2 regions of the Caballeronia sp. LZ008 genome follow, and region 2 is predicted to be linked to the other one. Evidence: predicted binding sites of a transcription regulator. Region 2 holds the regulator's gene; the other holds the start of a gene.
The links. The regulator FliA, encoded in region 2, starts transcription of late flagellar genes. The targets are predictions, from matches to a motif close to CTAAAGTTTNNNNNNNNNNNGCCGNTA.

Region 1 (15,977 bases), 850 kb from region 2:
TTTCGCCTCCGCGCGCAAGCGCCCTTCCAGCGCGCGCGACGCGTCCTCGACACCGGCCGGGTCCGCGCGTTCCTGCGCATCGATCAGACGCTCGTAGTCCTCCCGCGGAAATTTCGCGTCGATGGGCAGCCACACGGGCGTAGCCACGTCGCCCGGCGCACCCGGCGCGTCGTGCCGGCCAGGCAGCCTGATCGCGAACTCGACGCGTTCGTTGCTCTTCGGAACCGTCGCGACGTTCTTCGCGTACTGATCGGGCGTGAGCAACTGTTCCAGCAGCGCTTCGAGCTGCACTTCGCCCCAGATGCCGCGCGTCTTGACGTTGGTCAGTACCTTCTTCAGATCGCCGACACCCGCCGCGAGCGTCTGCATCTCGCCGAGTCCCCGATGCACCTGCTCCAGCCTGTCGGAGACGAGCTTGAACGACTCGCCGAGCCGTTGCTCCAGCGTCGCGTGCAACTTTTCGTCGACGGTGCGGCGCATCTCGTCGAGCTTCGTCGCGTTGTTCGCCTCGATGTCCTTCAGGCGCGCTTCGAGCGTCGCGCGCACTTCGCCGAGCCGCCGCTCGTTCGCTTCGGAAAGCTGCGCGAGATGCAGCGACATGGAATCGGCGAAGCGCTTCAACGCGTTGCCCTGATCCTCGCGCGCCTGCTGGCTTTGCTGTGCGAGCTGCTGCGCAAGCGCGTCGAATTGCGCGTTCTGCACGTTCGACGTGCTCGCCAGTTGCGTCGAAAGCGTCTGATGGAATTGCGCGAAGCCGCTTTGCGATTCCATGCGCGAGACGCGCGCGCTCTCCGCGATATCGCCACGCAAGCCGCGTTCGAGCCGTTCCTGCGCGCGCGCGTGTGCCTCGCCCATGTCGTTGACGCGATCGTTGAGCGCTTCGAACTCGTCGAAGATGACCGCGTTCGAATTGCGCCGCATCGACATGACGAGCGCGACGAGCGAGACCACCAGCGCGATCGCCAGCACGGCGATCGCGCCAACCAGCAGTTCCATCATTTCTTCAGTACGTCCGGATTGATCGGGTTCGGCGGATTGCCTGCGCGCGGCCCTTCGCCTAGCGCGGCGATGAGATTGTCGGCCGCGAGATTGGCCATCGCGCGGCGCGTGCCTTCGGTCGCGCTCGCGATATGCGGCGTCAGCACGACGTTGTCGAGCAGCAGGAAATCCGGGTTGAAATTCGGCTCGCCCTCGAACACGTCGATGCCCGCCGCCGCGATGCGCTTGTCGCGCAACGCCGCGATCAACGCCGCATCGTCGACGATGCCGCCGCGCGCGATATTCGTCAGCGTCGCCGTCGGCTTCATCAGCGCGAGTTCGGCCGCGCCGATCGTATGATGGCTTTCCTTCGAGTAAGGCACGACGAGCACGACATGATCCGCGCGCTTGAGCAGATCTTCCTTCGACGCGTACTCGGCATTCAGCTCGCGCTCGATTTCCGGCGCGACGCGCGAACGGTTGTGATACATCACGCGCATGTTGAAGCCGGCCGCGCGCCGCGCCAGCGCCTGCCCGATGCGCCCCATGCCGATCACGCCGAGCGTCGAGCCGTAGACATCGGTGCCGAGGAACGAGTCGAACGACCACTTCTGCCACTTGCCCGCGCGCAGAAAGTGCTCGGATTCGGTGACGCGACGCGCCGCCGCCATCATCAGCGCCCAGCCGAAATCGGCCGTGGTTTCGTTCAGCACGTTGGGCGTGTTGGTGCCGAGCACCTTGTGCGCGTCGAACGCCTGCATGTCGAAGTTGTTGTAGCCGACCGCCATGTTCGCAACGACCTTCAGATTCGGCGCGCCCGAAAGCTCTTTCTCGCCGACCATCTCGCCCGCCGTGAACGCGCCGTCCTTGTCGGCGAGACGCCGCGCGAACTCTTCCTGCGGGAGCACGTCGCCGAGATTCACATCGACATCGAAATGCTGCTTCAGTCGCTCGATCACGTCGGGAAATGTGGGACGCGCTACCAGCACTTTCTTCTTCATCGGTTGCTCCTAGAAAAATAGCCAGCCCAGAACGGCGAAAAGCGGCAAGAGAATCGCGCCCGACCACGCCATGAAACCGAAGAAACTCGGCATGCGTACGCCGCGCGATTCGGCGATCGCCTTCACCATGAAATTCGGCGCATTGCCGATATACGTGTTCGCGCCCATGAAGACCGCGCCCGCGGAGATGGCGGCGAGCGTCGTGGCGTCGCTGGTCATGAGCGTGCGTGCGTCGCCGCCCGCGAGATTGAAGAAGACGAGGTAGGTCGGTGCGTTGTCGAGAAACGACGACAGAAGACCGGTCGCCCAGAAATAGGCGATGTCGACGGGCTTGCCCTGCGCATCCGACACCGCGTGCACGATGCCCGCGAACGCGCCCGATTCACCCGCGCGCAGGATCGTGATGACCGGCGCGATGGTGATGAAGATCGCCGCGAAGAGCTTCGCGACTTCCTCGATGGGCGCCCAGTCGAACGCGTTCCCCGCGCGCGCGCTTTTCGGCGTGAGCGCGAGCGATGCGAGCAGCACGGCGACGAGCAGCACGTCGCGCACGAGATTCTGCAACTGGACATGCGTGCCGAAGATGTCGAACGTGATGCCGGGTTTCCAGATGCCGCTCATCAGCACGAGCACGACGATCGCCGCGAGCAGCGCGAAATTGATCTTGCCGTCGATGCCAAGCGGAGGCGTATCCGGCGTCGGGTCGAGAAACGCGGGCCGCGCGTCGTGCCTGCGCCAGTAGAAACTGTCCAGCACGAAGAACACCGCGAGGAGCACGGCGCAGACGAAGAGCATCGGCAGCGCGAGATGCACGGTAGTCCAGAAGAAGCCGACGCCGTTGAGAAAGCCGAGAAAAAGCGGCGGATCGCCGAGCGGCGTGAGCGAGCCGCCTGCGTTCGCGACGAGAAAGATGAAGAACACGACGACATGCACGACGTGCTTGCGATTGTCGTTCGCGCGCAAAAGCGGACGGATCAGCAGCATGGCCGCGCCCGTCGTGCCCATGACGCTCGCGAGCGCGGTGCCGAGCGCGAGCAGTCCGATATTGAGATGAGCCGAGCCGTGCAGGTTGCCGCGCACGCAAATGCCGCCCGCGACCGTATACAGCGCTGCGAGCAGAATGATGAACGGCACGTACTCTTCGAGCATCGCGTGGACGAGCACGCTGCCCGCCGTGCCGACACCGAACGCAAGCCCGAACGGCGCGAGGAACGCGATCGCCCACCCCGCCGCGATCTTGCCGAAATGGTGATGCCAAACCTTCGGCGCGACGAGCGGAAACACCGCGATGGAAAGCAGGATGCCGACGAACGGTATGCCCCATGTGGCCGGGAGCGTCGCGCCGTCGAGCGTCGCAGCAGCGGCCGGCGCCGCGATCAGCGCCAGCATCGCGCAAGGCACGTACAAAACCAGACGCCGCATTGACTCACGCTCCGCGCACGACGATCACATGCACGCGATACGGCCCATGCGCGCCGAGCACGATGGTCTGTTCGATATCGCCGGTGCGCGACGGACCCGACACGAAGTTCACCGCGCGCGGCAACTCGCCGCGCTCGGCGCGCATCAACGCGAATGCATCTTCATGCGCGGCGACGATGCGCGACGCCGGCACGATCGCGATATGCGTCTGCGGCAAGAGCGCGCCGGATGCGGGCGTCTGCGCGCCCGAGAGCAGCACGAGCGAACCGGTTTCAGCCGTCGCGCAGAAGCAGCCGGTGATGCCGACGAGATCTTCATCGGCAGGCTTGCGAAACGCCGCCCGAATGCCCGCTTCGGACCAGCGCAGATGAGCAAGCGCGGGCCACGCGACGACATCGACGGGAAGGTTCAGCGACTGGAGATAGCGCACGGCTTCGGCGGGCGCATCGTCGATCGATTCGACTTCGGCGACGGTCGTGGAGAGACGCTCCGCTTCGAGCGTGAAGCGCGCGATGAGCTCGTCACGCGTCTGAGGCAACGGAGGACGCGGACCCGCCGGATGTCGCTCGACATACTCGTCTGCGCCAGCGCGCTCGGCATCCGTAGCCGTGCCGCGACGGCCCTGCGCGCTGCGAATGCGCGCGAGAATATTGCGGCGCGCGTCCGATGTATCCATGGTGCCGTCCTCGTGTTGGCGTGCTTGAGATTCGTGCGCGCCGCGATGATTTACGACGCGTCCGAATTATAGCGAGCGGCATACACGCACGAACCTCGGCCGAACGGCATAGGCCGAATGGACGAATGCGCGTCGCTCAGTCGTCGCCGACCGGCTGCTCGATGCCGAAGACCTGACGCAGATAGGCGAGATACGCCTTGTCGTCGCACATGTTTTTGCCGGGCGAATCGGAGAGTTTCGCGACCGGCTGACCGTTGCATCGAACCATCTTGATGACGATTTGCAGCGGCTGATAGCCAAGATCGTTGGTGAGATTCGTGCCGACGCCGAACGCGAGCTGGCAACGTCCGCGAAAACGCTCGTACAGCTGCAGCACCTTCGGGATATCGAGCGCGTCGGAGAACACGAGCACTTTGGTGCGCGGGTCGCAGCGGTTTTCTTCGTAATGCCGGATGAGGCGCTCGCCCCAATCGAAGGGATCGCCCGAATCGTGGCGCGCACCGTCGAACAGCTTGCAGAAGTACATGTCGAAGTCGCGCAGGAACGCCTTCATGCCGTAGACGTCCGACAGCGCGATGCCGAGGTCGCCGCGATATTCCTTCGCCCACATCTCGAAGCCGAAGATCTGCGAGTCGCGCAGACGCGGGCCGAGCGCCTGACACGCCTGCAAGTACTCATGCGCCATCGTGCCGAGCGGCCGCAAGCCGTGCTTCATCGCATAGAAGCAGTTGCTCGTGCCGGCGAACTGCGCGCCGAGCTTGTCCTTCAGCGTCAGCACGACTTCCTCGTGCCACTGCCCCGAAAAACGGCGGCGCGTGCCGTAATCGGCGATCTTGCAGTCCGAATATTCGGGTGGCGTGGCGAGCAGCTTGATCTTGTCGCGCAGGCGCTCGCGGCCGGTTTCATACTCGGGCTTGCGCTGCGTGTTGCGGAAATAGACTTCGTTGACGATCGCGAGCACCGGAATCTCGAAGAGAATCGTGTGCAGCCACGGCCCTTCGATCTCGATGTCGATCTCGCCGTTCTTCTTGGGCGACGGCGAAATGCGGATCGACTTTTCATTCAGATGGAAGAGCGCGAGGAAATCGATGAAGTCGCTCTTGATGAAGCGCATGCGCCGCAGATAATCCAGTTCCTCTTCCTTGAAGCGCAGATTGCAAAGCTGGCGCACTTCGTCGCGAATTTCATCGATATACGGCACGAGATCGACATTCGGCGTGCGGCAGCGGAAGCGATATTCGACATGCGCCGCGGGGAAGTGATGCAGCACGACCTGCATCATCGTGAACTTGTAGAGGTCGGTATCGAGCAGCGAATTGATGATCATGGTTCTGACGGGAACATCCACGCGAATGGACCGCGCGCTTTGCCTGCTTGCCAGCGCGCAGCCCGAGGCCTTTAGGGTCATGTTACCCGAATGTCCGCGCGGACATGATCCGCGCCCTGCCCTTTTGCGACGCCGCGCATACATACATCACGAATCGATATAAAGAGCGCTTCGCGCGGCGCGCGCCCACTTTTACCGTTACGCTACAATATGCGTTTCGGCAAGCGCACCTTCCGGCCCATGCAGCCGCCAGGGCGCCGCCCCCACGAATTCCGCATGCAGGAGCCTGAATGACTCACGTTGTGACCGAAAGCTGCATCAAGTGCAAGTACACCGATTGCGTGGACGTGTGCCCGGTGGATTGCTTCCGCGAAGGTCCCAACTTTCTCGCGATCGATCCCGACGAGTGCATCGACTGCGCCGTGTGCGTCGCCGAGTGCCCGGTGAACGCTATCTACGCCGAAGAAGACGTGCCTGGCGACCAGCAGCACTTCACCGAACTGAACGCTGAACTCGCGCGTAACTGGCCGAGCATCACGAAGACGAAAGGCTCGCTTCCGGAAGCGGACGAGTTCAAGGACGTCAAGGAAAAGCTGAGTCTGCTCGAGCGTTGATTGTTGCGCTCGCCGACGCACGCGCTTCATTTGATTGCAAAAAATGCGTATCAAATGAAGATTGAGCGTTGACACGCCAAAAGCAGCCCCCTATAATTCCGCTTCTCTGCTGTAGATGTTCCCCGATAGCTCAGTCGGTAGAGCGCCGGACTGTTAATCCGTAGGTCCCTGGTTCGAGCCCAGGTCGGGGAGCCAAAAACTCCAGCAAGTCGGTTTCAAAAGAGCTCGGTCAATTGGCTGAGTTTTTATTTCAGTTGTAGATGTTTCAGTTGTTCCCCGATAGCTCAGTCGGTAGAGCGCCGGACTGTTAATCCGTAGGTCCCTGGTTCGAGCCCAGGTCGGGGAGCCAAAAGCTTCTGTCAAAAAGCCCAGTCGCATGACTGGGCTTTTTGCTTTGTGCGCTGACTTCATCGCTTCACGCAAGCCACACGACGGTCAGCGAGCGCACGCCCTGCGCGCCGCGAATCAGCACGCCTTCGATATCCGCCGTCGCCGACGGCCCCGTCACGAGTACCGCATATCGCGCCGCTTTGAAATCGTCGCGTCGATACACCTGCTGCAAGCCCTCGACGAGTTGCGCCGGGTCGAGCAGCACGACGAGATGCTGCGACAGATAGCCGATCGCGTTCACGACGTACTCTTCTTCGCTGAACCACACCGAGCCCGTTTCAGCGACGCCGAAGCGCCCTCGCACGATGCCCACATCGACATCCCGAAGCGATGCCGGCACGGTATCGGATGAAAGCGGCCGCGTGCCGTCGACGCCCGGAACCGCCGATGCAATCACCTTCGCATCGGCAAAGCGTGCCGCGATCAGCGCGTTCACGTCTTCGAGACTGGCCGCTTCGACGCATGTGCCGCCCATCGCGGTGAGCGCGGTCGTAAAGCGCGCCTTCAGTTCGCCTTCCGGCGACGGGAACACGGACACGTCCGGGCGCGGACGCGATGCGGGCTGCGCCGCGCGGATCTTCGAGAGAAAAGCTTCGCGAGTCGTCATTTATCGAGCTTCCGGTTTTTCCTGTACCACTCGTGAAAAGTCTCGGCGGGCGCTTCGGGCAGATCGCGGCCGCGTCCCCAGATATTGAGCGGGTTGTAGAGCACGAAGTTGGGCAGGCGCTTCAACGCGCCGCCGAGCGATGCGACCGTTGCACGATAAAGCGTCGGGCTCGCGAGCAGGCGCCCCGCCATCTTCAGCACTTCCTGCTTCACGAACGGCACTTCGTGCTTCTCGGCGATGACCTCGCGCCACTTGTAGATCTGCTCGTGAATGTTCACCTTCACGGGACAGACATTCGTGCAACTGCCGTTCATCGTCGACGCGAACGGCAGCGCGCTATAGCGCTTCAAATCGTGCGTCGGATTGATGATCGCGCCGATCGGACCGGAGTACGTCCCGCCATACGAAAGCCCGCCGCTTCTGCGATACACCGGACACGTATTCATGCACGCGCCGCAGCGGATGCACTTGAGCGAGTACCAGAAATCGTCCATCGCGAGGCGTTCTGAGCGGCCGTTATCGACGAGGATGAAGTGCATCTCCGTGCCCGGACGCGGCGCGCGAAAATGCGACGTGTACTGCGTGATCGGCGAGCCGAGCGCGCTTCTCGACAACATTCGAACGAACACGCCGAGATCGCTGATCGTCGGAATGATCTTTTCGATGCCGATCGACGCGATATGCAGCGGCGGCACGTTCGCCGAAAGATCCGCGTTGCCCTCGTTCGTGCACACGACGACCGTGCCCGTCTCCGCGACCGCGAAGTTGCAGCCTGTCATGCCCGCCGTCTTCTCGCGCACGAAATACGGCCGCGTGTTCATGCGCTGGCTTTCCGCGAGATAGTGGATGTCGCTGTTCCGCGGATCGGTGCCGATCGTCTTGCCGAACAGTTCGGCCACGTCCGCGCGCAGCTTGTGCACGGCCGGCACGACCATATGGCTCGGATCCTGATGATCGAGTTGCTGGATGCGCTCGCCGAGATCGGTTTCCATCACCGTGATGCCCCGCGGTTCGAGATAGTCGCGCATGTAGCACTCGTCGGTGAGCATCGACTTGCTCTTCACGAGCGACGTCATGCCGCGCTCGCTCATCAGCCTGAAGACGAGCGCGTTGTGCTCCTCGGCGTTCGCCGCGAAATGCACGATGACGCCGTTTTTCTCGGCCTGATCGACGAACTGCGCGATGTAATCGGCGAGATTGGACAGCGTGTGTTCCTTGATCGCCGATGCGAGATTGCGCATCGTCTCCCATTCGGGGATGCCGTGCGCCTGCGCGTCGCGCTTGCTGCGCAAGTCCCACAGACGCTTGTCGTGGAACGCGACGTGATCCGGCTTCTGCAGGAACGCGCCCGCCGCCTTCGCGTGATCGATACGAACGCTTTTGCTCATGCGCGCGCTCCGTTCAGAACCTGCGCGATGTGGATGAACTTCGCATCGGCTTTCATGCGCTCGGCGCAGCCTTGCTGATGCATGAGACACGACATGTCGCCCGACACGATGTACTCCGCGCCCGCGCCGACGTGATCGCGCACCTTGTCCTGACCCATCCGCACGGAGACGGCCTCTTCCGTCACCGAGAACGTGCCGCCGAATCCGCAGCATTCGTCGGCACGCGCGGGCGCGACGAACTCGATACCCCTCACGCGTTCGAGCAGCGTGCGCGGCTTCGAATACGGCGTTCCGGCCACTTCCGAATTCGACGTTTCGCGCAGATGCCGCACCGCGCTGCAACTGTTGTGCAGCCCGACCTTGTGCGGAAATTCGGCCCACGGAAACTCGCGCACCTTCAGCACGTCGTGCAGGAATTCGACGAGCTCGAACGTATTGCGCCGCACCTTCTGCACGGCGCTCGTCTGCTCGATCGCGGTGAAATGCTCGCGTACGTGATGCGTGCAACTCGCCGATGGCCCGACGACATAGTCGTAGTCGGCGAAATTGCGCGCGAACACGCGCTCGGCGCCGGCAGCCTCCTTGTGTGCGCCGCTATTGGCCATCGGCTGGCCGCAACAGGTCTGATCCTGCGGATAGTCGACGTCCACGCCCAGCCGTTCGAGCAGTTCGAGCGTGGCGATGCCGACTTGCGGATAAAAAGCGTCGATGAAACAGGGGACGAACAAGGCGACTTTCATGACGGGTTCGGCGATTTGGTAAGCTTGGTCTGACCAAGACTTTAATGAGATGCCTCTTTCGTGTCAAACTCGGGCATTCCCCGGCTTTCACCTCGCATTCACGTCGAACGATGACTTTCCAGCCCGTCCATGCGCATTCCTACGCCCGCGTGCGTCTCTCCGATGTCGTGTCGGGACAGATCCGGGAATTGATTTCGAACGGCACGCTGCTGCCGGGCCAGCGCCTGCCCGCCGAGCGCGATCTGGCGGAGCAGTTGAACGTGTCGCGTCCGTCGCTGCGGGAGGCGTTGATCCGTCTGGAGTCGGACGGATTCATCCGCGCGGCCGGGCGCGGCGGTTTTGTCGTATCGGATGTGACCGCGCCGCTCGTGTCGCGTCCGCTCGCCGCCCTGCTCGAGCAACAGCCGAACGCGAGCGCCGACGTTCTCGAACTTCGCCACGGCCTCGAAACGCTCTCGACCGCTTACGCCGCCGAGCGCGCCACCGACGACGATCTGGCGCGCATCGCCGCCGCCTTCGACGCGCTGCAAAACGCCGTCGCCGAAAAAAGCACGCGCATCGCGGAGAGAGACGCGGCGTTCCATCTCGCCATCGCGGACGCGACGCACAACGTCGCGCTCACGCACGTCATGCACGGACTCAATGAACTGGTGCGCGAATCGATGCTCACGTCGCACCGTCTCGTCGATTACGACGACGAAGTCGAAGCGAACCTGATGACGCAGCATCGCGCGATCTTCGATGCGATCGTAGCGCGCGATCCGGCGCGGGCGCGGGAGTGCGCGGGCGCGCATCTCGATTACGTGCGCACGCTGTATCGCGATGTTTCCGCGAAGAAAAACCGCGCGGCCTGATCCAATCACATTACGAATCTGTAAGCCGCAAGAAAGTGATGATAGGACGTCGCCTACACGCATTTCGGACACGCACGGCTAACGCGGGCGGCGCATCCTCGCGATACTGAAACCGTCGAAAACAACATGCGAAGGAGGACAACATGCCTTATCTACTCGGATGGCTGCTCGGCGTGCCGGTCATCGTGCTGGTGATTCTGTATCTGATCTTTCATTGACCGCATGCGGGCACGAGATGCATCGAAGAGCCAAGGGCGTCGATACAATACGACGCCCTTTCTCTTTTCCGAAGGATGACGATGAACCGCTCCGTCCTCGCGCTCGCCGCATCGCTCGCACTTTTCTCCGGCGCCGGACTCGCGCACGCGGAGGAAATCGCGAGCGTCAACACCAACTTCCGCTTCACCGGATCGGACCGCGTGACCGTCGATGCGTACGACGATCCGCTCGTCCAGGGCGTCACCTGCTATGTGTCCCGCGCGCGCACGGGCGGCGTGAAAGGCACGCTGGGCATCGCCGAAGATCCGACCGAAGCGTCGATCGCGTGCCGCCAGGTCGGGCCGATCAAGATCGCCGAACCGCTCAAGCAGAAAACCGACGTGTTCTCGGCCGGCATGTCCTTCATCTTCAAGACGCTGCATGTGGTGCGCGTCGTCGATACGAAACGCAATACGCTCGTCTATCTGACTTACAGCGACCGCATCGCGACCGGCAGCCCGAAAAACAGCGTGACGGCGGTTCCGATGCCCGAGGGCACGACCATACCGGTGAAGTGACACGCAACTGTCCGGCCGGGCGCGAAGCAAAGTTGTAAACTGGGCGATCCGCTTATCTCAGAATTGCTCGATCATGCACGCCGACCGTTTCCGCAATGCCGCACGCTACTGGCGCTCGCCGCTCGTGCCGGACGCGGACATGGTCACGGCCGAATACTACGATCACGAATTCTCGCCGCACTGGCATGACGCCTATACGGTGCCCGTGATCGAGGCCGGCGCGGAGTGCTTCGACTATCGCGGCGCGCATCACGTCGCCGAAGCCGGTTCGGTGCCGGTGATCAATCCCGGCGAAGTGCATACCGGCGCGCGGGCCGTCGATGCGGGCTGGCGCTATCGCGTGTTCTATCTGCCGGTGCCGTTCGTCGAAACTCTCGCGCGCGACCTGTCGGGGCGGCCGGAATCGTCGCCGTGGTTTCCGGATGAAATCATCCGCGATCCCGATCTCGCGCGGCGTTTGCAGATCGCGCATCGCCTGCTGGAAAACGGCGCCGACCCGCTCGCCGCGGAACTGGCGCTCGTCGATGCAGTGACGACGCTGCTCGGACGCCACGCGCTCGAACGTCCGCGCATCGCGCCGCTCGCCGCCGACGCGCACCGCGTCACGACGATGAAATCCCGCCTCGCCGACGATCTCCTCGAACCCGTCACGCTCGCCCAACTCGCGCAGACGGTCGGTCTCTCGACCTTCCACGCCGCGCGCCTCTTCACGCGCGAAACCGGTCTCGCGCCGCATGCGTGGCGCAATCAGCTGCGGATCGTGCGCGCGCTGCCGGCGTTGCGCGCGGGCGCATCCGTGACGGATGTCGCGGCGGCGAGCGGTTTCACGGATCAGAGTCACTTCACGCGCCATTTCAAGCGCACGTTCGGCGTGCCGCCCGGCCGCTGGCGTTAGGCGGTCCGGCCTCGGGAAAGCGCAAGAACGTACAAGCATTCTCATCGACGTTTTGCGTATCCTCGCTTCCATAGGAGGAAATCTTGAAAGCAACACCTTTGCGCGAATTCGCCGCCGGCGCACGCGACACCATCCCGATGATGATCGGCGCCGCGCCCTTCGGCGTGATCTTCGGCACGCTCGTCACCGCAAGTCCGCTCACGCTCTGGCACGGCCAGTTGATGTCGCTCGTCGTGTTCGCGGGCTCGGCGCAGTTCATCGCGGTCGACCTGATCGCGTCGCACGCGAGCTTCGCCGTCATTCTGGCGACGACGCTCGTCGTCAATCTGCGTCATGTGCTCTATTCCGCGACGCTCGCGCCGTATGTCGCGCATCTGCCGCGCCGCTGGCGCTGGGCGCTCGCGGGCATGCTCACCGACGAGGTCTTCGCCGTCGCCTACGCGCACTATCGGAAGCGCGCGCCGGGCGAGATCGGGCCGCACTACTTCTTCGGCTCCGGCGTCGCGATGTATCTGAACTGGCAGTTGTGGACGCTCCTCGGCCTCCTGTTCGGCGCCGCGTTTCCCGGACTGAAATCGCTCGGGCTCGACTTCGCGATGGTCGCGACGTTCATCGCGATCATCGTGCCGCAGCTCGTCGCCGTGCGCTTCGTCGCGGCGGCGCTCGCATCGGGCGTGCTGTCGTTCGCGTGGCAAGGCTGGCCGTACAAGCTCGGCCTGCTCGCGGCGGTGTTCGTCGGCGTGGCCGTCGGCATGGTGCTCACGCTGATGGAAAACCGTCCGCGGGCGAAGGGCCACGCGAAACATCGTCTGAAGAACGCGAAGGAGCGCACGCAATGAACTACGTCACGCTGATCTTCGGCATGGCGGCCGTTACGTTCGCGATCCGCGCCGCCGTGTTCGTGCTGGGCGAACGCCTGCCCTTTCCGCCGATCGTCCGCACCGCGCTTTCGTTCGTGCCGGTGACGGTGCTCACCGCGATCATCGTGCCGATGACCGTCTCGCCGCACGGCAACGGCGCCGAAATCACCTGGCGCAATCCGCAGCTCGTGGCTGCGATCGTCGCGATCATCGTTTGCGCGTTCACGAAACGGCCGCTTTTGACGATTGCCGTGTCGCTCGCGGTGTTTTTCGCGTGGCAGTTCGCCGTGCTGCGCTAAACGTTTTCTCTCCATCAGCCGTTAAACGGCTTTCAAAGAGCATCGAAGAATCCTCAAGTTCCCGAAGCGCGCGCCGATAACAGAAACGAATGGACTCCGCCTGAGACGCGGCGCCGACAGCTTTTCCCGCCTTCGGAGATCGAAGGCGGAACCGGGAACCAACATGCGTCAAATCACCTTATCGTTACGCGACGAGACCATCGCTTCTCTGCAGCGCGATTTCGAAGCGTTCACGCGTCTGTCGCTGAAGCTGGATCCGCAATTCGTCACGCCTTCGTTCGAGGACTTCCTGCGCGCGAAGCTCCTGGACAACAACACGCCGCTCACCGAGCAGGCGGTGCAGCGCATGCTCACGCACGGCCAGTACGCGTGGGCGAAGCGCGCGCTCGACAAGGAGTTTCCGGATGTCGTCGAGATCCTGATCCGGCAGGCAGCCGAGCACGGCTTCGCGTTCGCGATCCGCGCGGACTGGACCGCCGAGGATCTCGTCAAGGCATCGCGCGCGTGGGCGACGGCGATCGTCACCGAAGCGGACGGCGACGTATCGCAAGTCGACATGCTCGCCTCGCAGATCAAATCGGCGGCGGCGGATATTCGCGAAGTCGAGGAAAAGATGCAGACGCCCGCATGGCGTCTCGCCGATTCGCTACGTCAGCGCGTGTATGAAACCAAGATTTCGGTGGAGACGAGCATCGGTTCGACCGCGCGCGAGAAGCTCGGCGAACTGCGCTGCCTGCTGCGGCTAGGCATCTTCTATGGCTCGATCCAGAAGCAGGAAGCGCAGCAAGTGCTGGAATATCTGCGCTCGCTGCGGCCCGAGCTTTTCGTCGAAGAGCCTTACGACGGCTACACACGCTTCGCAGCATGGCTGCGCAGCATCTTCTCGCCGTCGCCGCGCGCGCCGCGTGCATCGCGCGCGCAGCGCTGAGATTCAGGTCAGTCCCACATTCCCTTTAGGCGCGCCGCGATATCGATCTTCGCTTTCGCGGCCGCAGCCAGCCCCGCCGCCGTCGGCGCAGCGGGCGCGATGACGGGCGGCCACGCGGCCGCTTCGAAGTTCTGCATCAGATGCGGCGGAATGAAACGCGTGCGCTGCGCCCATACGTGACGGTCGCCGAGATGCGTCTGGTTGTGCACGTAGAAGCGCTGCGGCGTGATGATGTGCAGGTCTTCCTTCGCGCGCGTCATCGCGACGTATAACAGCCGCCGTTCCTCGTCGAGTTCTTCGTCGCTGCCCGTGCCGAGATCGGACGGAATGCAGCCGTCGACGCCGTTCAGCACGAACACGTTGCGCCATTCCTGGCCCTTCGCCGAATGGATCGTCGAGAGAATCAGATAGTCTTCGTCGAGCAGCGGCACGCCGGATTCGTCGCTGGTCGCGTCGGGCGGATCGAGCGTCAGTTCGGTGAGAAAGCGCTCGCGCGTGGGATACGTCGCCGCGATGCTTTCCATCTGCAACACGTCGCCGATGCGGATCGCCGCGTCCTCGTGATTGCGTTCCAGATGCGGCTCGTACCAACGCCGGATCATTTCGAACTCGGCGGGCCAGCCGGAGTCGCGGCCGCAGAGCTTCGCCATCAGGCCGACGAAACGCGGCCAGTCCTCCGACGCGCGCGCGGGCGCCTGAAACGCGGCGATCGCATTCGACGCCACCGCGTCCGGCGCGCTCACGCTGTCGAGCAGGCGCCCGGCGATCGCCGGTCCGACGCCCGGCAACAACTGCGCGACGCGAAAGCCCGCGACGCGATCGCGCGGATTCTCGGCCCAGCGCAACACCGCGAGCACGTCCTTGACATGAACGGAATCGAGAAACTTCAGTCCGCCGAACTTCACGAACGGAATGTTCCGGCGCGTCAATTCGATTTCGAGCGCCGCGCTGTGATGCGCGGCACGAAACAGCACCGCCTGCGCCTTGAGCTTCATGCCGCCTTCGCGCGCTTCGAGCACTTTTTCGACGACATAGCGCGCCTGATCGGCTTCATCGGCGACGGCAACGACGCGCGGCTTTTGCGCCGATGCCTTGTCGGTCCACAGATTCTTCGTGTAGCGCTCGGTCGCGAGGCCGATCACCGCGTTCGACGCTTCGAGAATCGGCAAGGTCGAACGATAGTTGCGGTCGAGCGTGACGGTCGCGGCGGGCGGATCGAAGTGGCCGGGAAAATCGAGGATGTTGCGCACCGTCGCGCCGCGAAACGAGTAGATGGATTGCGCATCGTCGCCGACGACGGTAAGGCCGCGCCCGTCCGGTTTCATCGCGAGAAGAATGGATGCCTGCAGACGGTTCGTGTCCTGATATTCGTCGACGAGAACGTGATCGAAGCGGCTCGCGAGATCGGCGGCAATCGACGGCTCCGCCGCGAGATGCGACCAGTAGAGCAGCAGATCGTCGTAATCGAGCACGCTTTGCGCCTGTTTCGCGCTGACGTACGCGGCGAAGAGGCGCTTCAGGTCCGCTTCCCACTCGCGGCACCACGGATACGACTGATCGAGCACGGTCGCCAGGGACGCGCCGGTGTTGACGACGCGCGAGTAGATCGCGAAGCACGTCGATTTGGCGGGAAAGCGCTTTTCCTTCGACGACAAACCGAGCTCGTGCCGCACGAGGTTCATGAGATCGGCCGAATCCTCGCGATCGTTGATGGTGAACGACGGCGCGAGCCCGACGAGATCGGCGTAATCGCGCAACAGCCGCGCGCCGACGCTATGGAACGTACCCGACCACGACAAACCCTGCGCGATTGCGCTTCTCGTGCCGAGCGCGTTCATTGCGATGCGCGACACCCGCCGCGTCATTTCGAGCGCCGCGCGGCGCGAAAACGTGAGCAGCAGGATGCGATGCGGATCCGCGCCTTTCACCAGCAGATGCGCGACGCGATGCGCGAGCGTGTTGGTCTTGCCCGATCCCGCGCCCGCGATGACGAGCAGCGGCCCGCCCGCGCGCCCCGGTTCGTCGACGCCGAATTCGACGGCCTGACGCTGCGCCTCGTTGAGCTTCGCCAGATAGTCGGCGACCTGTTTCGTGGTGGATTCGTCGGCGGTGTCGGGGAGCGTGAGCACGGGAGAAAGGCGGCGGGAAATGAGTGACGCACACTGTATATCCATACAACCCGCACGCGCAAGCCTTTGGCTCGACAAGGGTTTTGGCCCCAA
Region 2 (15,977 bases):
CGACGCACTGCGCCAGGTTCGTGAAGCGCTCGGCCCCGATGCCGTCGTGTTGTCCAATCGCACGCTCGATGACGGCTCGGTCGAGATCGTCGGCGTCGCGGACAGCGACATCGCGTCGATCTCGCCCGCCGCGAAGGAACAGGCAGCACGTTCGGCGGGCACGTCGCGCGCCGCGCTGGCCGCCGCTGCAGCCGCGATGCCGGCGAAGCAGTCGGCCGCGAATCCGTACGCGAGCGGCGATGTGTTCTCGTCCGTCTTCGGCGCGAACACCGATGCGGACGATGAATTTCACGCCGAGCCGGAAGCTCGCGCAGAAGACGACACGCCGCCGACGATGGCCGATTCCAATCCGTGGCTGATCGAGCATGCGAAGCGCATCGCGCAGCAGGCGTCGATGCCGTCGAACCGTCCGCTGACCGCGTCGGCTGCGATCGCACGCGGCATGGGCGTGCCGGTCCCGGTGACTGCGCAAGAGACGCGCGTCGAAAAGACGGCGGACTCGGCCCGCTACGCCATGCGTCAGCAAACGAAGCGCGCGGAAGCCGCCGTCGAGCCGAAGGTCCAAACGCCCGACTGGGCACGCGAAGCCGCGCAAATCGCCGCGCGCCGCGCCGCGCAGAAGATCAACGCGAGCGCGCCGCACGCCGAAGCAGCCGAGGCGAACGCCGCGCCGGCATCGAAGGAACACGCATTCGATGGCTTGCCCGCGAACGCGGCGGCCGTCGTCACCGAAGCGATCCGCACGCGCATGGAGCAGGTCGTCAACGAAACGGTGATGAACGAGCTTTCGTCGATGCGCTCGATGATGGAAGAGCACTTCTCCGGTCTCATGTGGGGCGAGCGCCAGCGCCGCAACCCGACGGGCGGCGCGCTCACGAAGCGTTTGTTCGCCGCCGGTTTCTCGGCGCAGCTCGTCCGCATGATGGTGGACAACATGCCGGAACTCGAGAGCGTCGAAGGCGCGCTCGAGTGGGTGCAGCAGGTGCTCGAATCGAACATTCCGGTGATGGACAGCGAAGACGCGCTGATGGAACGCGGCGGCGTGTTCGCACTGATGGGCCCGACTGGCGTCGGCAAGACGACCACGACGGCCAAGCTCGCCGCGCGCTGCGTGATGCGCTTCGGCGCAAGCAAGGTCGCGCTGCTCACGACCGACAGCTACCGTATCGGCGCGCACGAGCAACTGCGCATTTTCGGCAAGATTCTCGGTGTGTCGGTTCACGCGGTGAAAGACGGCGCGGACCTGCAACTCGCGCTTTCGGAACTCCGCAACAAACATATCGTGCTGATCGACACGATCGGCATGAGCCAGCGCGATCGCATGGTCTCGGATCAGATCGCGATGCTGTGCGGCGCGGGTCATCCGGTGCAGCGCATCCTGCTGCTCAACGCGACGAGCCACGGCGACACGCTCAACGAAGTCGTGCAGGCCTACAAGAGCGCGGCGGACCAGCCGCCGCTCGCGGGCTGCATCCTGACCAAGCTCGACGAAGCGACGAATCTCGGCGGCGTGCTCGATACGGTCATCCGCTACAAACTGCCGGTGCATTACGTGTCGACCGGTCAGAAAGTGCCGGAGAACCTGTACGTCGCGACCAAGCGGTTTCTCATCAAGAGCGCGTTCTGCATCCCGCGCGACAACTCGCCCTTCGTGCCGCAAGACGAAGAAACGCCTGCGCTGCTGTCCGCGTTGTCCGCGCGCGCCACGACCGAACTGCATGAGGTGCACTTTGGATAAGTTCGTGCTCGACCAGGCGGAAGGCCTGCGACGGCTCCTTACGCGCGCCGGTTCGCGCGTGGTGGCGATCGCGGGCGGACCGGCCGGCATCGGATGCACGTCGGCGGTGGTGAATCTCGGCGCGGCGCTTTCCATCCACGGCAAGGACGTGCTCGTGATCGACGAGCACCGCAACGCGGGATCGGTGAGCCGTCTCGTGGGCACCGAAGACGCGGGCGCGCTCGCCTCGGTGATGTCGGGCCGGCGCATGCTCGGCGATGCCGTCGAGCGCACGCCGTTCGGCTTCTCGCTGATGGCCGCGCCGCGCGACGAACGCATCGTTCACGATGCCGCGCAATGCCGCGCGTTGCTCGACGGTCCGGCGGACATCGTGCTGATCGATGCGCAGCTCGATCGCCACGGCGCGCTGTCGACGCTCGCGGCGCAGGCGCATGACTTTCTTATTGTGACGCGGGTAGCCGCGTCGGCGATCACCGAGGCGTATGCGTGCATGAAACGACTGCACTACGCCCATGCGATCGGCCAGTTCCGCGTGCTCGTCAATCACGTGCAGAACCCGGCCGACGCGGCGGTCGCGTTCGACAACCTGTCGGGCGTCGCGAGCCGGTATCTGGCCGTGTCGCTCGTGCAGGCGGGATATGTGTCCGAGGATGCGCGCGTCGCTCGGGCGATGGAACTCTCACGCTGCGCAGTCGAAGCGTTCCCGGCCACGGCCGCGGCGCGCGACTACCGCGCAATCGCGGCGGAGCTCCTGCACTGGCCGATGCGCCCCGCGCCTTATATGCGCGATGCGGGCGGCCAGGCCGACGCGCGAAATCCGGTTAGCGACTCTGTACAGGGCGCGCGGGAGGCGTCGCATCGTGCGGCTGCGCTTCACGACTTTGCATTGAGCAGCACGGCGTCGATGTGATCAAGATAGGTGACCAAGATGTATAACGCCCAAGGCAAACTCTCACAGTCGGAAGTGCTGACGAAATACGCACCGCTCGTTCGACGGCTGGGGCTCCAACTCGTCGCCAAGATGCCGGCGAGCGTCGATCTCGACGATCTCATTCAGGCCGGCATGATCGGCCTGCTGGACGCGGCGAGCCGCTACAAGGAAGATCAGGGCGCGCAGTTCGAAACATATGCGAGCCAGCGCATCCGCGGCGCGATGCTGGATGAGCTCCGCGCGAACGACTGGCTGCCGCGCAGCATGCGCAAGACGTCGCGCGAAGTGGAATCGGCGGTGCACAAGGTCGAGCAGAACCTCGGCCGCGCGGCGAGCGAGCAGGAAATCGCCGAGCACATGAAGATGCCGCTCGACGAATATCAGTCGATGCTTCAGGACTTGCACGGCAGCCAGCTGATCTATTACGAAGACTTCGATCGCTCCGCCGACGACGAGCCGTTCCTCGACCGCTATTGCGTCGATCGTTCGGATCCGCTGTCCGCGCTGCTCGACGACAGCCTTCGCGGCGCGCTGATCGAAGCCATCGACAAGCTGCCCGAGCGCGAGAAGCTCCTGATGAGCCTCTATTACGAACGCGGCCTGAACCTGCGCGAAATCGGCGCGGTGATGGAAGTGAGCGAGTCGCGCGTGTGTCAGTTGCACAGCCAGGCGGTCGCGCGTCTGCGCACGAAGCTGCGCGAGCAGGCGTGGACGAGCGTCGAGGCCTGACGTTCCCTAGCTGATCTCGAAGTCCCGCGTCTCGGCGAAGACCGTTTTCCCTTCGCCGAGACTTTTCGCGCGGTACATCGCGCGGTCGGCGGCGCGCAGCACGGCGGTCATGCCGGTTTGATGCGCGGACGCCGCGCTCGAAAGCAGGCATGCGCCGATGCTAGCCGATACCGACACCGGCCGCTCCTGCACCGACGTAATTTCGCCGAGCGCCGAATGGATGTTGTCGGCCACCGACAACACGGCGTCGCGGTCGCGCATCTGATGCGCGAGCACGACGAACTCGTCGCCGCCCAGACGCGCGATGGTGTCCGACTTGCGCATGCGCTTCGCGAGCGAGTCCGCGAAGGCTTGCAGCAGCAGATCGCCGACGGCGTGACCGTAGGTATCGTTCACTTCCTTGAAGCCGTCGAGATCGATCAGAAGGAGCGCGGTGGCGTGATCGCCATTGGCTTCGGGCGCGTTCATCGCGCGATCGACGACTCTTTCCAGCGCGTACCGGTTCGACAGACCCGTGAGCGGATCGGTCGATGCCTGACGCGCTAGATCGCGATTCGCGTTGCCGAGCCGATCGACGAGCACGCTCAGATACACCGATGCGCCGAGTACGCTCAGCGCGAGCCCGATCGCGGCGGGAAGATTCTCGTGCCACCACGGCTGCCAGACGGCCATCGCCGTGACGATGATGAGCGCCGTCGCGCACGATACGGCGAGCGTGCGCTTGCCGTATCGGCATCCCGAACCGATCAGAAACCAGAACATCACCCAGAGAAGCGGCAGCGCCGTTGCGCCGCCCGCGGCGAGCGCGAGCCCGAGGATCGTCTGATCGGCGATGGTCGTGACGGTCAGGCGCGCAACAGAAGGCGCGCTCATGCGGCTGACGATCAGAAGCGTGATCGCCCCATAAGACACATAGAGCGCGACGAGGCGCGTGGTCAGGAAGGCATCGTGTGAAGGGCGGAGCCACGCGAAAACGCCGTAAGCCAGAAGAACCACCGCTCCCATCCAGACCCGCAGCGTGGCCTGCTCGCGTTCCGGATTCCGGTGTTCGGACCATGCGAAGGCATAAGTCCGGCGTGCCGGTTGATGCGCCTGCTCCATACTGAACCCCTGGATGGTGATTTCTTTCTTTTATCTTGCTGCCAAGTACTGCGGCCCCGTCGCATGGCATCGGCTGAATGGAGTGGTATCGAGTTGCACCGAGCGAGCGATCCGCTATTTTGCAACGTTTTGCGAAGACGCTGTGTTTCGTGTAAGAACAGCTTAAGAACGTCCATTTCTCATTCACGGCGATGCGCGACGAATCCATTTCTTTGGCTGCCGAATGGCTGCCCGTTTGCAATAGCGAAGACGTGCCGGAAGGCGGCGCGCGCGGATTCATCGTGGCCGATGAGCGGATCGTCGTGTGGCGGGACAGCATCGGCGCGGCGCATGCGTGGCGCGATTACTGTCCGCATCGGGGCGCGCAGTTGTCGCTCGGGCATGTGATGCGCGATCAGATCGTGTGTCCGTATCACGGCTGGAGTTACGACATCGAAGGACAGTGTTTGCGGATTCCGTCGAATCCTTCATTGCGCCCGTCGAAGCGCGCGTGCGCGACGACTTTCGTTTGCGAAGAGAAGTACGGCGTTATCTGGATGTGTTTCGGCGAGCCTGCGTATGCGCTCGATTTCTTTCCCGAAGCCGCGATTCCCGGTGGCCGGCGCATCAATCTCGCGCCGCAGACGGTGAGGTCGTCGGCGCCGCGCGTCGTCGAGAATTTTCTGGACATGGCGCATTTCTCGTTCGTGCATGCGGGGATTCTGGGCGAGGACACGCATACGGAAGTGCCCGATTACGAAGTCGTCGCGAGCGATGAAGGTCTGGAAGCGCGGCAATGCCGATACTGGCAACCGGCGGGAATGCCGTGGCAGGGCGGCGGCGCGATGATCGATTATGTGTATCGCGTGAAGCGGCCTTTGATCGCGAAGCTGACGAAGATGGCGTCGGGCGGGCAGGGCGCGCTGCATATCATGCTGGCGGCGTCGCCGGTGACGCAGACAGAGACGCGCGCGTGGCTCGTCTCGATTCACGAGGACGATTCGACGCATTCCGATCGCGAGCTATACGACTTCAATATGGAGATTTTGATGCAGGACACGCCGGTGGTGGAGTCGCAATGGCCGCAGCGCTTGCCGCTCGATCTCGATGCGGAGTTGCATCAGAAGTGCGATCGGATGGCGGTGGCTTATAGGAGGTGGTTGGCGGGGATGGGGTTTGGTTGGGGGACGACGACGGCGAATCGCGACGGCGGACTCGAGTAGTTTCGACTGCGACGGCTGTCGAGTGGAAACGCTTGGCGCGCCCGGCTGGGATCGAACCAGCAACCCCTGCCTTCGGAGGGCAGTACTCTATCCATTGAGCTACGGGCGCATCGGAGAAGGGCTTGCGGAAGAACTACACACGCCGTAAGACGGCTGCAAGGCCCATGCGAATCCGAGAGGATACCTGTTTTCCGTGACGCCGTCCATTGTGCGGGACCGGACGCCCTGCGCGGAACGAGTCACAAAGCATCACACGATTCGGGTAAACGCCCGCTTCGCCGCCCCGGCCACCCCGCGCCGACAGTTAAGCGTTCCGTCTATAATCGACCGTGCCTTTCCCCAAGGCGCGCCTAGCGCACTGCCGTAGCTGTCACGCTGTCACTGAACCGACTCACACCAAAAAACGGGAGACGAGACAAGCATGAGCGAAGCACCCCACGGAGCCCCGATCAAGACACCCGGCCAACTCATCGCCGCGGTCATCGCGGGATTCGGCATCCCGGTCGCCATCATCATCCTGCTCGCGGTGTACGTGAACAATTCCACGCGCACCGGCGCCGGCACGGACATCGAGCAGTCGGTCAACGCGCGCATCGCGCCCGCCGCACAAGTCGATGTCCGCGACGCCAACGCGCCGCGCGTCTACAAGTCCGGCGAGGAAGTCTTCAAGGCCGTGTGCTCGGCCTGTCACGCGACAGGCACCGCCGGCGCGCCCAAGTTCGGCGATGCCGGCGCATGGGCCCCGCGCATCGGCGAAGGTTACGACACGCTGCTGCACAACGCGCTCAACGGCAAGGGCGGCATGCCCGCGCGCGGCGGCACCAGCCCCGACGATTACTCCGACTTCGAAATCGCGCGCGCGGTCGTCTATATGGCGAACGGCAGCGGCGGCAAGCTCGCGGAACCGGCGCAACCGGCATCGGGCGCCGCGGCTGCATCGAGCGCGGCAGCGCCCGCCGCAGCCAGTTCGAACGAAAATGCTCAGGCCGCCGCAGCGGTCGCGGCGCTCGCATCGGTGCCGGCGGCTGCATCGGCGGCGCCGGCCGCGGGCGCGCAAAGCGCCGACGCCGCTCAGGCAGGCAAGGCGCTCTACGAGCAGGTCTGTCAGGCGTGTCACGCGGCGGGCGTGCTCGGCGCGCCGAAGTTCGGCGACAAGGCCGCGTGGGCGCCGCGCCTGAAAGAGCCGATGGACACCGTCTACAACTACGCGCTGCACGGCAAGGGCGCGATGCCGCCAAAGGGCGGATCGAACGCATCGGATGCAGATGTGAAAGCCGCCGTCGATTACATGGCGAACGCGGCGAAGTAAGCGAAAACCCTGCGCGAGCGGCCGCGCGAGCGGGGTTTTTCATCAGCAAGACGGCAAACCGTTCACGTCTTCTGCAACATCGCCTTGAGCATCGCCATGCGATCTTTCGGCGACAAAGGCGCTTCTTCGGCCGTCGGCGGCGGCGCATCGTCGAGCAGCATCTCTGGGATGAACCGCGACGGCTCGCACACCACCGTCTCCCGCGCGCGCTTTCTCTTCTTGCACCAGTTCAGATGCAGACTGCGCTGCGCCCGCGTGATCGCGACATACATCAGCCGGCGCTCTTCCTCGATGCGCGAATCGTCGACGGGCGCGTCGTCGTCCGAACTGCCGCGATGCGGCATGATGCCTTCCTCGACGCCCACCAGAAAGACGTGTGGATACTCCAGCCCCTTCGACGCATGCACCGTCGACAGGCGCACTGCATCCGGGTCTTCTTCCTTGCCTTCGAGCATCGACATCAGCGCGACGGTCTGGATCAGGCCGAGCAGGTTCTTGCCTTCATCGGCGAAACCGTCGGCGGTGTCGAAACCGGTCTGCTCCGCGCCCGGCGCGGCTTCCGGCTTCGTGCCCTTGCGCTTCAGCCATTCGAGAAATTCGAGCACGTTCTGCCATTTCGACTGCGCCTGGCGCTCGTCGTACGCGTCATAGAGATACGACTCGTAGTGGATGGCTTCCATCATGTCGTCGAGAACTTCGGTCGCGGGATCGCGCGCGGCGCGGTCCGACAGACGCCGGATCCATTCGCAGAACGTGCGCAGCGGCTCGACCTGCCGCGCCGACAGACGCGCCTCGATGCCGCCCATGAACACCGCCTCGAACAGCGACACCTTCGCCGCGCCCGCGAATGCGCCGAGCGCTTCGAGCGTCGTGTTGCCGACACCGCGTCGCGGCGTGGTGATCGCGCGGATGAAAGCGGGATCGTCGTCGGGATTGGCGATCAGCCGCAGATACGCGATCAGATCCTTGATCTCGGCCTTGTCGAAGAACGATTGCCCGCCCGAGAGCACATAAGGAATGCGCTCCCGCCGCAACACCTGTTCGAAGATGCGCGCCTGAAAGTTGCCGCGATAGAGAATCGCGTAATCGCGAAACTGCGTGCGCCGCTCGAACTTGTGCGCCGACAAGCGAAACACGACGGATTCCGCCTCGTGCTCTTCGTCGTTGCAGCCGGTGACGGTGATCGTGTCGCCCATGCCGTGCTCGGACCAGAGCTTCTTCTCGAACAGCTTCGGATTGTTGGCGATGACGTTGTTCGCCGCCGTCAGAATCCGCACCGTCGAGCGATAGTTCTGCTCCAGCTTGATGACATGCAGCTTCGGGAAATCCTTGCCGAGTTGCGCGAGATTTTCGATGGTCGCGCCGCGCCAGCCGTAGATCGCCTGGTCATCGTCGCCGACGGCCGTGAACGCGGCGCGCGGACCGGCCAGCAGCTTCACGAGTTCATACTGGCACGCGTTCGTGTCCTGATATTCGTCGATCAGCAGATAGCGCAGGCGGTTCTGCCACTTGTCGCGCACCTGCTCGTTCTCCGCGAAAAGCTGCGCGGGACGCAGGATCAGATCGTCGAAATCGAGCGCCTGATACGCGTGCAGCGTCGCGGCGTAACTCCGATAGACGATCGCCGCCTGATGCTCGTCCTCGTTGCTCGCGAGCACGGACGCCTGATCGGGCGAAACCATCGCGTTCTTCCACAGCGAGATGATCGACTGGATCTTGCGGATCAGGCCTTTGTCCGTCGTGCCGAGCTGTTCCTGAACCATGCCGAAGCAATCGTCGGAATCCATGATCGAGAACTGCGGCTTGAGTCCGACGTGTTCCGCTTCCTGCCGCATGATCTGCACGCCGAGCGAGTGGAACGTGCAAATCGTCAACTGATTGACGGGAATCTTGCGGCCTTCCTTGCCGGGCGTCGTGAGCGTCTTGCCTTCGAGGAGCTTGGCCGTGCGCTCCCGCATTTCGAGCGCGGCCTTGTTCGTGAAGGTGAGCGCGGCGATGTGCTTCGGCTCGAAGCCGCGCCCTTCGATCAGATGCGCGATTTTCTGCGTGATGACGCGCGTCTTGCCGCTGCCCGCGCCGGCGAGCACGAGACAGGGACCATCGAGATAGCGCACGGCTTCGCTTTGCGCGGCGTTCAGACCAGCGGACATCGTTTTGGCTTTGGAGTTTGGGCGCGCCTGGCTGTGACTTGCGCGCGAAAGGAGAGCGCGATGTTAACACGATAGAGGCGGCGCGGTTCCGGCCCCTGTTCGTGCCACAATATCCGGTCAATTCAACGACAGGACGATGCCCGCATGGACACAGCACTCAAAGTCGGCGTAATGGGCTACGGCCTCGCCGGCGCGACGTTTCACGCGCCCGTCATCGAGCACTGCGGCCGCGCCGAAGTCACGGCCATCGCCACGTCGCAGGCCGAGCGCGCGCAGGCCGATTATCCGAACGCGCGGATCGTCGCGGATTTCGACGCGCTGCTCGCCATCGACGAACTCCAGTGCGTCGTCGTCGCGACGCCGAACGACACGCACTTCGATCTCGCGCATCGGGCGCTGTCGGCGGGCAAACACGTGGTCGTCGACAAACCGGTGACGCTTTCGTCGCGCGACGCCCGCACGCTCGCCGATCTCGCGCAGCAGAAAGGGCTCGTGTTCGCGCCGTTTCACAACCGTCGCTGGGACGGCGATTTCATGACGGTGCGCGCGCTCATCGAAAGCGGACGGCTCGGGCGCATCACGCATTACGAATCGCATTTCGACCGTTTCCGCCCGAAAGTGCCGCAGCGCTGGCGCGAGGAAGCGGAGCGCGGCGGCGGCCTGCTGTTCGATCTGGGGCCGCATCTGATCGATCAGGCGCTGACGCTCTTCGGCGCGCCGCAAACGGTGACGGCGTTCGTGAAGGCGCATCGCGACCACGCGCACGCGCCGGACTACGTGCATCTCGTGCTCGGTTACGCCGACAAGGAAGTGATCCTGCACGCGAGCGCGCTCGCGGCGCTGGAGCCGCCGCGTTTCGCGATCCACGGCACGCGCGGCAGTTACGTGAAGAACGGGCTCGATACGCAGGAAGATCAGTTGCGTTCGGGGATGCGCCCGGGCAACCCGGAGTTCGCGAAGAATCCGCCGGGCACGTTGCGCGAGGTCGATGGCGATCTCGATCTGCGTCACGAATTCGCCACGAAAGATGGCGCGTACGTCGAGTTTTATCGTGCGCTGGCGGCGGCGATTCTGGATGGCAAGCCGTTTCCGGTTTCGCCGCAGGACGCAGTCGACACGATGACGATCATCGAACTCGCGATGCAGAGCGAGCAAGAAGGGCGGCGCGTGCCCTTCGCGCGCGGCTGACGCCTAGCGGCGGCTGACGCTGCCGCACGTCGTCCGCACTTCGCCGGCGATGTCGCCGCAGTTCACGTTGCCCGACACCGTCGACACCGCGCCGCCCACATCGCCGCAAGTCACGTTGCCCGATACGGTCGACACGACGCCGACCGCGCCGTGAACCGCGACCGTATCGCAGTTGTCCGCCTGAAACGCCTGAAGGTCGCCGTGCACTTCGAGCGTGATGCGCGTCGCTTCGCCGGCGCTCACGTTCTTGCCGTCGACGAGCACGCGGCCGCCGCGAACCGACACATGGTTGCCTGTATAAGTAACGCCGTTGATGGTGATCGTGGCCATGTTCGTCGAAGAGGAATCAACGCGATCCGAACAGTGTACGCGTGATTTCATTGCGAAAAGGCGCTGCTTCTGAAACAAACTACGACGGATTTGTCGATACACGCTCGCGCGTTTGCATCGGTTTCGAATCTGCGGAAAAGCGCAATCGCGCAAGTCCGAATCCGTTTGACAACCCCAATTCGGTCGCGTAAATTCTGCCGCACGCGTCGGGAGAGCGCGTGGCCTTTCATCGCAACGAGAAAGACCGCGCCGCCGAAGGGGCATACCCGCAAACTCTCAGGCAAAAGGACCGACCGCGTCGAGGAACGAGTTTCCTCGCACTCTGGAGAGCGGCAGCGGCTTCGTCATTGAGCCAGTTGCCCACCGAAGGGGCGCGCGATGGACCGCGGCACAGCCGTGCACGGTTCGCGCAATCTCTCAGGTACCGAGGACAGAGGGGTCACGCATCGCAACCGCTCGCGGCATGGGCCTTGCGCGCTGCTTCCCGCAGCACGAAAGGCGCATCCGGCAGGCGAATAGTGCGCTGCGTGGCCTTTTTTGTTTCGCGAACCGAGGCCCCGATGACTTCTCTTCAACACACGCCGCTGCACGCCGCTCACCTCGCGCTCAACGCGCGCATGGTCGATTTCGGCGGCTGGGACATGCCCGTCAACTACGGTTCGCAGATCGACGAGCACCGCGCGGTGCGTACCGACGCCGGCATGTTCGACGTCTCGCACATGCGCGTCGTCGATTTCGAAGGCGAGGCCGTCCGCGAATTCTTCAAGTACGCGATCGCCAATAACGTCGACAAGCTGACGACGCCCGGAAAAGCGCTCTATTCCTGCCTGCTCAATGGCGACGGCGGCGTCATCGACGATCTGATCGTCTACTACTTCTCCGAAACGAGTTTTCGCGTCGTCGTGAATGCGGGCACGGCGGAGAAGGACATCGCCTGGTTCGGTCAATTGAATGCCGAAGGCGAATTCAACCTTTCCATCACGCCGCGTCGCGACCTCGCGATCATCGCCGTGCAAGGTCCGAACGCGCGCGAAAAAGCCTGGCAAGTGCTGCCGGACACGCGCGCGCAGACGCAGGACATCAAGCCGTTCAACGCGGTCGTTTTCCCGTCGACGCAATTCGGCGAACTGATGCTCGCGCGCACCGGCTACACAGGCGAGGACGGTTTCGAGATCGTCGTGCCAGCGACGCATGTGGAAGCGCTCTGGAACGCTTTGCGCGACGCAGGCGTGAAGCCCGCCGGCCTCGGCGCGCGCGACACGCTGCGCCTCGAAGCCGGCATGAACCTCTACGGCCAGGACATGGACGAGAACGTCTCGCCCCTCGACGCCGGCCTCGCGTGGACCGTCGATCTGAAGACGCCGCGCGATTTCGTCGGCCGCAGCGCGCTCGAAGCGCACGGCTCGAAGGCGAACTTCGTCGGGCTCGTGCTCATCAAGGAAAACGGCAAGGCGGGCGGCGTGCTGCGCGCGCATCAGAAAGTCGTCACGGAACGCGGCGACGGCGAAATCACGAGCGGCACGTTTTCGCCGTCGATGCAGGAGTCGATCGCGTTCGCGCGCGTGCCCACGGGTGTTGCCGTCGGCGACACGGTGCAGGTCGTCATCCGCGACAAGCAACTGCCGGCGCGCGTGGTAAAACTTCCGTTCGTGCGCAACGGCAAGGTTCTGGTTGAGCTTTCCTGAAGCCGTCGCGCCCGTTTCCTCCGATCAAGAACCTCACGAAAGAATCACGCAAGGAGCATCCAATGAGCATCCCGGCCGATCTGAAATACACCGAATCGCACGAATGGGTCCGCACCGAATCCGATGGCACGCTGACCGTCGGCATCACCGATCACGCGCAGGAAGCGCTCGGTGACATCGTGTTCGTCGAACTGCCCGCGGCGGGCAAGACCGTTGCGGCGGGCGACGCGATCGCGGTGATCGAATCGGTGAAGGCCGCTTCCGATATTTACGCGCCGGTGTCGGGCGAGATCGTCGCATCGAACGACGCGCTGACTTCGGCGCCCGATCAGGTCAACGGCGCGCCGTACGAAAGCTGGCTCTTCAAGATCAAGCCGGCCGGCGACGCCACGCTCGACAAGCTGCTCGACGCCGAAGGCTACGGCAAGTCGATCGGCGAATAACCCATCTCAATGACGATGGCGGCTCGCGCAGACCAAGAGCGAGCCGCGTCGCAGGAATTCACATGAAGCTCGAACACCCGGATCGCCTGATGAACCGCACATCCCTGTCACTCGCCGCGCTCGAATGCCACGACGCATTCGCCGAGCGGCACATCGGCCCCGATGATGCCGACCAGCGCGCGATGCTCGACGCGCTCGGTTTCGCGTCGCGCGCGGCGTTCATCGACGCGGTGATTCCTGAATCGATCCGCCGCAAGGACACGCTGCCGCTCGGCGCGTTCACGCAGCCGAAAAGCGAGGCGGAAGCGCTCGCGTATCTGCGCAAGCTGGCGGACGAGAATCTGGTGTTCCGGACTTACATCGGCCAGGGTTACTACGGCACGCACACGCCGGCGGTGATCCTGCGCAACGTGCTCGAAAATCCGGCGTGGTACACGGCATACACGCCCTATCAGCCGGAAATTTCGCAAGGGCGCCTCGAAGCGCTGCTCAATTTCCAGCAGATGGTGATGGACCTGACGGGCCTCGCGATGGCCAACGCCTCGCTGCTCGACGAATCCACCGCCGCCGCCGAAGCGATGACGCTGCTGCAACGCATCGGCAAGCCGAAGTCGAACGTGTTCTACGTTGCCGACGACGTGCTGCCGCAGACGATCGAAGTCGTGAAGACGCGCGCGAAGCCGGCGGGCATCGACGTGAAAGTCGGTCCCGCCGCCGATGCCGCCAGCGCGAATGCATTCGGCGTGCTGCTGCAATATCCGGGCGCGAACGGCGATGTGCGCGACTATCGCGCGCTCGCCGAAGCGATCCACGCGGCGGGCGGCCATGTCGTCGCCGCGGCGGATCTGCTCGCGCTGACGCTCATCACGCCGCCGGGCGAATGGGGCGCGGATGTCGCGATCGGCAATACGCAGCGTTTCGGCGTGCCGGTCGGCTTCGGCGGGCCGCACGCGGCATACATGGCCGTGCGCGATGAATTCAAGCGCCAGATGCCGGGCCGTCTCGTTGGCGTGACCGTCGATGCGCAGGGCAATCCGGCGCTGCGTCTCGCGCTCCAGACGCGCGAGCAGCACATCCGTCGCGAGAAGGCGACGTCGAATGTCTGCACGGCGCAGGCGCTGCTCGCGATCATGGCGAGCATGTACGCGGTCTATCACGGCCCGCGCGGTCTCAAGACGATCGCGCTGCGCGTGAATCGCGTGGCGTCGATCTTTGCGGCGGGCGTAAAGAAGCTCGGCTACACGATCGCGAACGACACGTTCTTCGATACCGTCACGATCGAAAGCGGCGCGAGCACGACCGCGCTGCATCAGGCCGCGTACGCCGCGCACATCAATCTGCGTCATGTGAGCGCGAGCCAGGTCGGCGTTTCGCTCGATGAAACCACCACGCGCGACGACTTGCAGAAGCTCTTCGCGCTCTTTGCGGAAGTCGCGGGCAAGACCGAAACGTTCGATATCGACGCGCTCGATCAATCGGTGACGGATTCGCTGCCGCAGGCACTGCATCGCACGAGCGAGTATCTGACGCATCCGGTTTTCAATCGCCACCACTCCGAGCACGAAATGCTGCGCTATCTGCGCAGTCTCGCGGATAAAGACCTCGCGCTCGACCGCACGATGATCCCGCTCGGTTCCTGCACGATGAAGCTCAACGCGACCTCGGAAATGCTGCCGGTCACGTGGCCCGAGTTCGCGGCGATTCATCCGTTCGCGCCCGCCGAGCAGACGGTCGGCTATCGGACGATGATCGATCAGCTCGAACAGATGCTCGTCGCGTGCACGGGTTACGCGGCGGTGTCGTTGCAGCCGAACGCCGGTTCGCAAGGCGAGTACGCGGGCTTGCTCATCATTCACGCGTATCACGAGTCGCGCGGCGAAGGGCATCGCAACGTGTGTCTGATTCCGGCGTCCGCGCACGGCACGAATCCGGCGTCGGCGCAGATGGCAGGCATGCAGGTCGTCGTCGTCGCGTGCGATGCGAACGGCAACGTCGATATCGACGATCTGAAGGCGAAGGCCGAAAAGCATTCGGCGAATCTCGCGGCGATCATGATCACGTATCCGTCGACGCACGGCGTGTTCGAGCGCAACGTCCGCGAAATCTGCGACATCGTGCACGCGCACGGCGGCCAGGTGTATGTCGACGGCGCGAACATGAACGCGATGGTCGGTCTCTGCGCGCCCGGCCAGTTCGGCGGCGACGTATCGCACTTGAATCTGCACAAGACGTTCTGCATTCCGCACGGCGGCGGCGGACCGGGCGTCGGTCCGGTCGCGGTCGGCGCGCATCTGGCGAAGTTCCTGCCGAATCAGACGTCCACGGGCTACAAGCGCGATGAAGCAGGCATCGGCGCGGTGTCGTCGGCGCCGTACGGCTCGGCCGCGATTCTGCCGATCTCGTGGATGTACATCGCGATGATGGGCGCGAGCGGCCTCACCGCCGCCACCGAAAGCGCGATTCTCGCGGCGAACTATGTCGCGAAGCGTCTCGCGCCGCACTATCCGGTGCTGTACAGCGGCGCGGGCGGACTGGTCGCGCACGAATGCATTCTCGATGTGCGTCCGATCAAGGAATCGAGCGGCATCTCGGTGGAAGACGTCGCGAAGCGCCTGATCGACTACGGCTTCCACGCGCCGACGATGAGCTTCCCGGTTCCGGGCACGCTGATGGTCGAGCCGACGGAATCGGAATCGAAGGAGGAACTCGACCGCTTCATCGACGCGATGATCGCGATCCGCGAGGAAATCCGCGCGGTCGAAGAAGGCCGCGCCGATCGCGAGGACAACGTGCTGAAGAACGCGCCGCACACGGCGGCGGTCGTCGCATCGGATGCGTGGGAGCACAAGTACACGCGCGAAGCGGCCGCGTATCCGCTGAAGTCGCTGATCGCGCGCAAGTACTGGTCGCCGGTCGGCCGTGCGGACAACGCTTATGGCGACCGCAATCTGATGTGCTCGTGCGTGCCGGTATCGGAATACGCGGACGAGTAAGGCTACGCGCACGAACCTGAGAGAGCGCCGCCCGAAAGCGTAAAGCTTCGTCGGGCGGTTTTGCGGCGCGTTCCAGAACGGCTAACATCTCACCCCGGACCAAAAGCCAAAACAGGGAGTTCACATGGCGCTCAAGGTGCGAGAGGTGAAAGGGACGATCCGCGCGTGCGCGGCGCTG

Region 1: the regulator FliA is predicted to act here: its motif matches at 12,880-12,906, upstream of QCE49_RS09465 (DUF4088 family protein).

Annotation. Positions count from the first base shown of each region.
Region 1 covers NZ_JARUXK010000001.1:2,000,772-2,016,748, forward strand. The annotation lists gene QCE49_RS09385 (DNA recombination protein RmuC) at 1-999, opposite strand, end outside; gene QCE49_RS09390 (D-glycerate dehydrogenase) at 996-1,979, opposite strand; gene QCE49_RS09395 (sodium:proton antiporter) at 1,989-3,401, opposite strand; gene QCE49_RS09400 (lactate utilization protein C) at 3,406-4,077, opposite strand; gene pncB (nicotinate phosphoribosyltransferase) at 4,214-5,404, opposite strand; gene fdxA (ferredoxin FdxA) at 5,695-6,018, shown strand; tRNA gene QCE49_RS09415 (tRNA-Asn) at 6,138-6,213, shown strand; tRNA gene QCE49_RS09420 (tRNA-Asn) at 6,292-6,367, shown strand; gene QCE49_RS09425 (LUD domain-containing protein) at 6,434-7,015, opposite strand; gene QCE49_RS09430 (lactate utilization protein B) at 7,012-8,403, opposite strand; gene QCE49_RS09435 ((Fe-S)-binding protein) at 8,400-9,143, opposite strand; gene QCE49_RS09440 (FadR/GntR family transcriptional regulator) at 9,254-9,997, shown strand; gene QCE49_RS09445 (CreA family protein) at 10,297-10,773, shown strand; gene QCE49_RS09450 (AraC family transcriptional regulator) at 10,847-11,668, shown strand; gene QCE49_RS09455 (AzlC family ABC transporter permease) at 11,806-12,507, shown strand; gene QCE49_RS09460 (AzlD domain-containing protein) at 12,504-12,827, shown strand; gene QCE49_RS09465 (DUF4088 family protein) at 12,991-13,755, shown strand; gene QCE49_RS09470 (ATP-dependent helicase) at 13,764-15,884, opposite strand.
Region 2 covers NZ_JARUXK010000001.1:2,852,991-2,868,967, reverse strand. The annotation lists gene flhF (flagellar biosynthesis protein FlhF) at 1-1,738, shown strand, start outside; gene QCE49_RS13360 (flagellar biosynthesis protein FlhG) at 1,731-2,648, shown strand; gene QCE49_RS13355 (RNA polymerase sigma factor FliA) at 2,667-3,398, shown strand; gene QCE49_RS13350 (GGDEF domain-containing protein) at 3,405-4,499, opposite strand; gene QCE49_RS13345 (aromatic ring-hydroxylating dioxygenase subunit alpha) at 4,712-5,701, shown strand; tRNA gene QCE49_RS13340 (tRNA-Arg) at 5,735-5,810, opposite strand; gene QCE49_RS13335 (cytochrome c5 family protein) at 6,123-7,010, shown strand; gene QCE49_RS13330 (UvrD-helicase domain-containing protein) at 7,073-9,160, opposite strand; gene QCE49_RS13325 (oxidoreductase) at 9,305-10,348, shown strand; gene QCE49_RS13320 (hypothetical protein) at 10,352-10,678, opposite strand; glycine riboswitch at 10,876-10,981, shown strand; glycine riboswitch at 10,991-11,122, shown strand; gene gcvT (glycine cleavage system aminomethyltransferase GcvT) at 11,239-12,363, shown strand; gene gcvH (glycine cleavage system protein GcvH) at 12,426-12,806, shown strand; gene gcvP (aminomethyl-transferring glycine dehydrogenase) at 12,869-15,799, shown strand.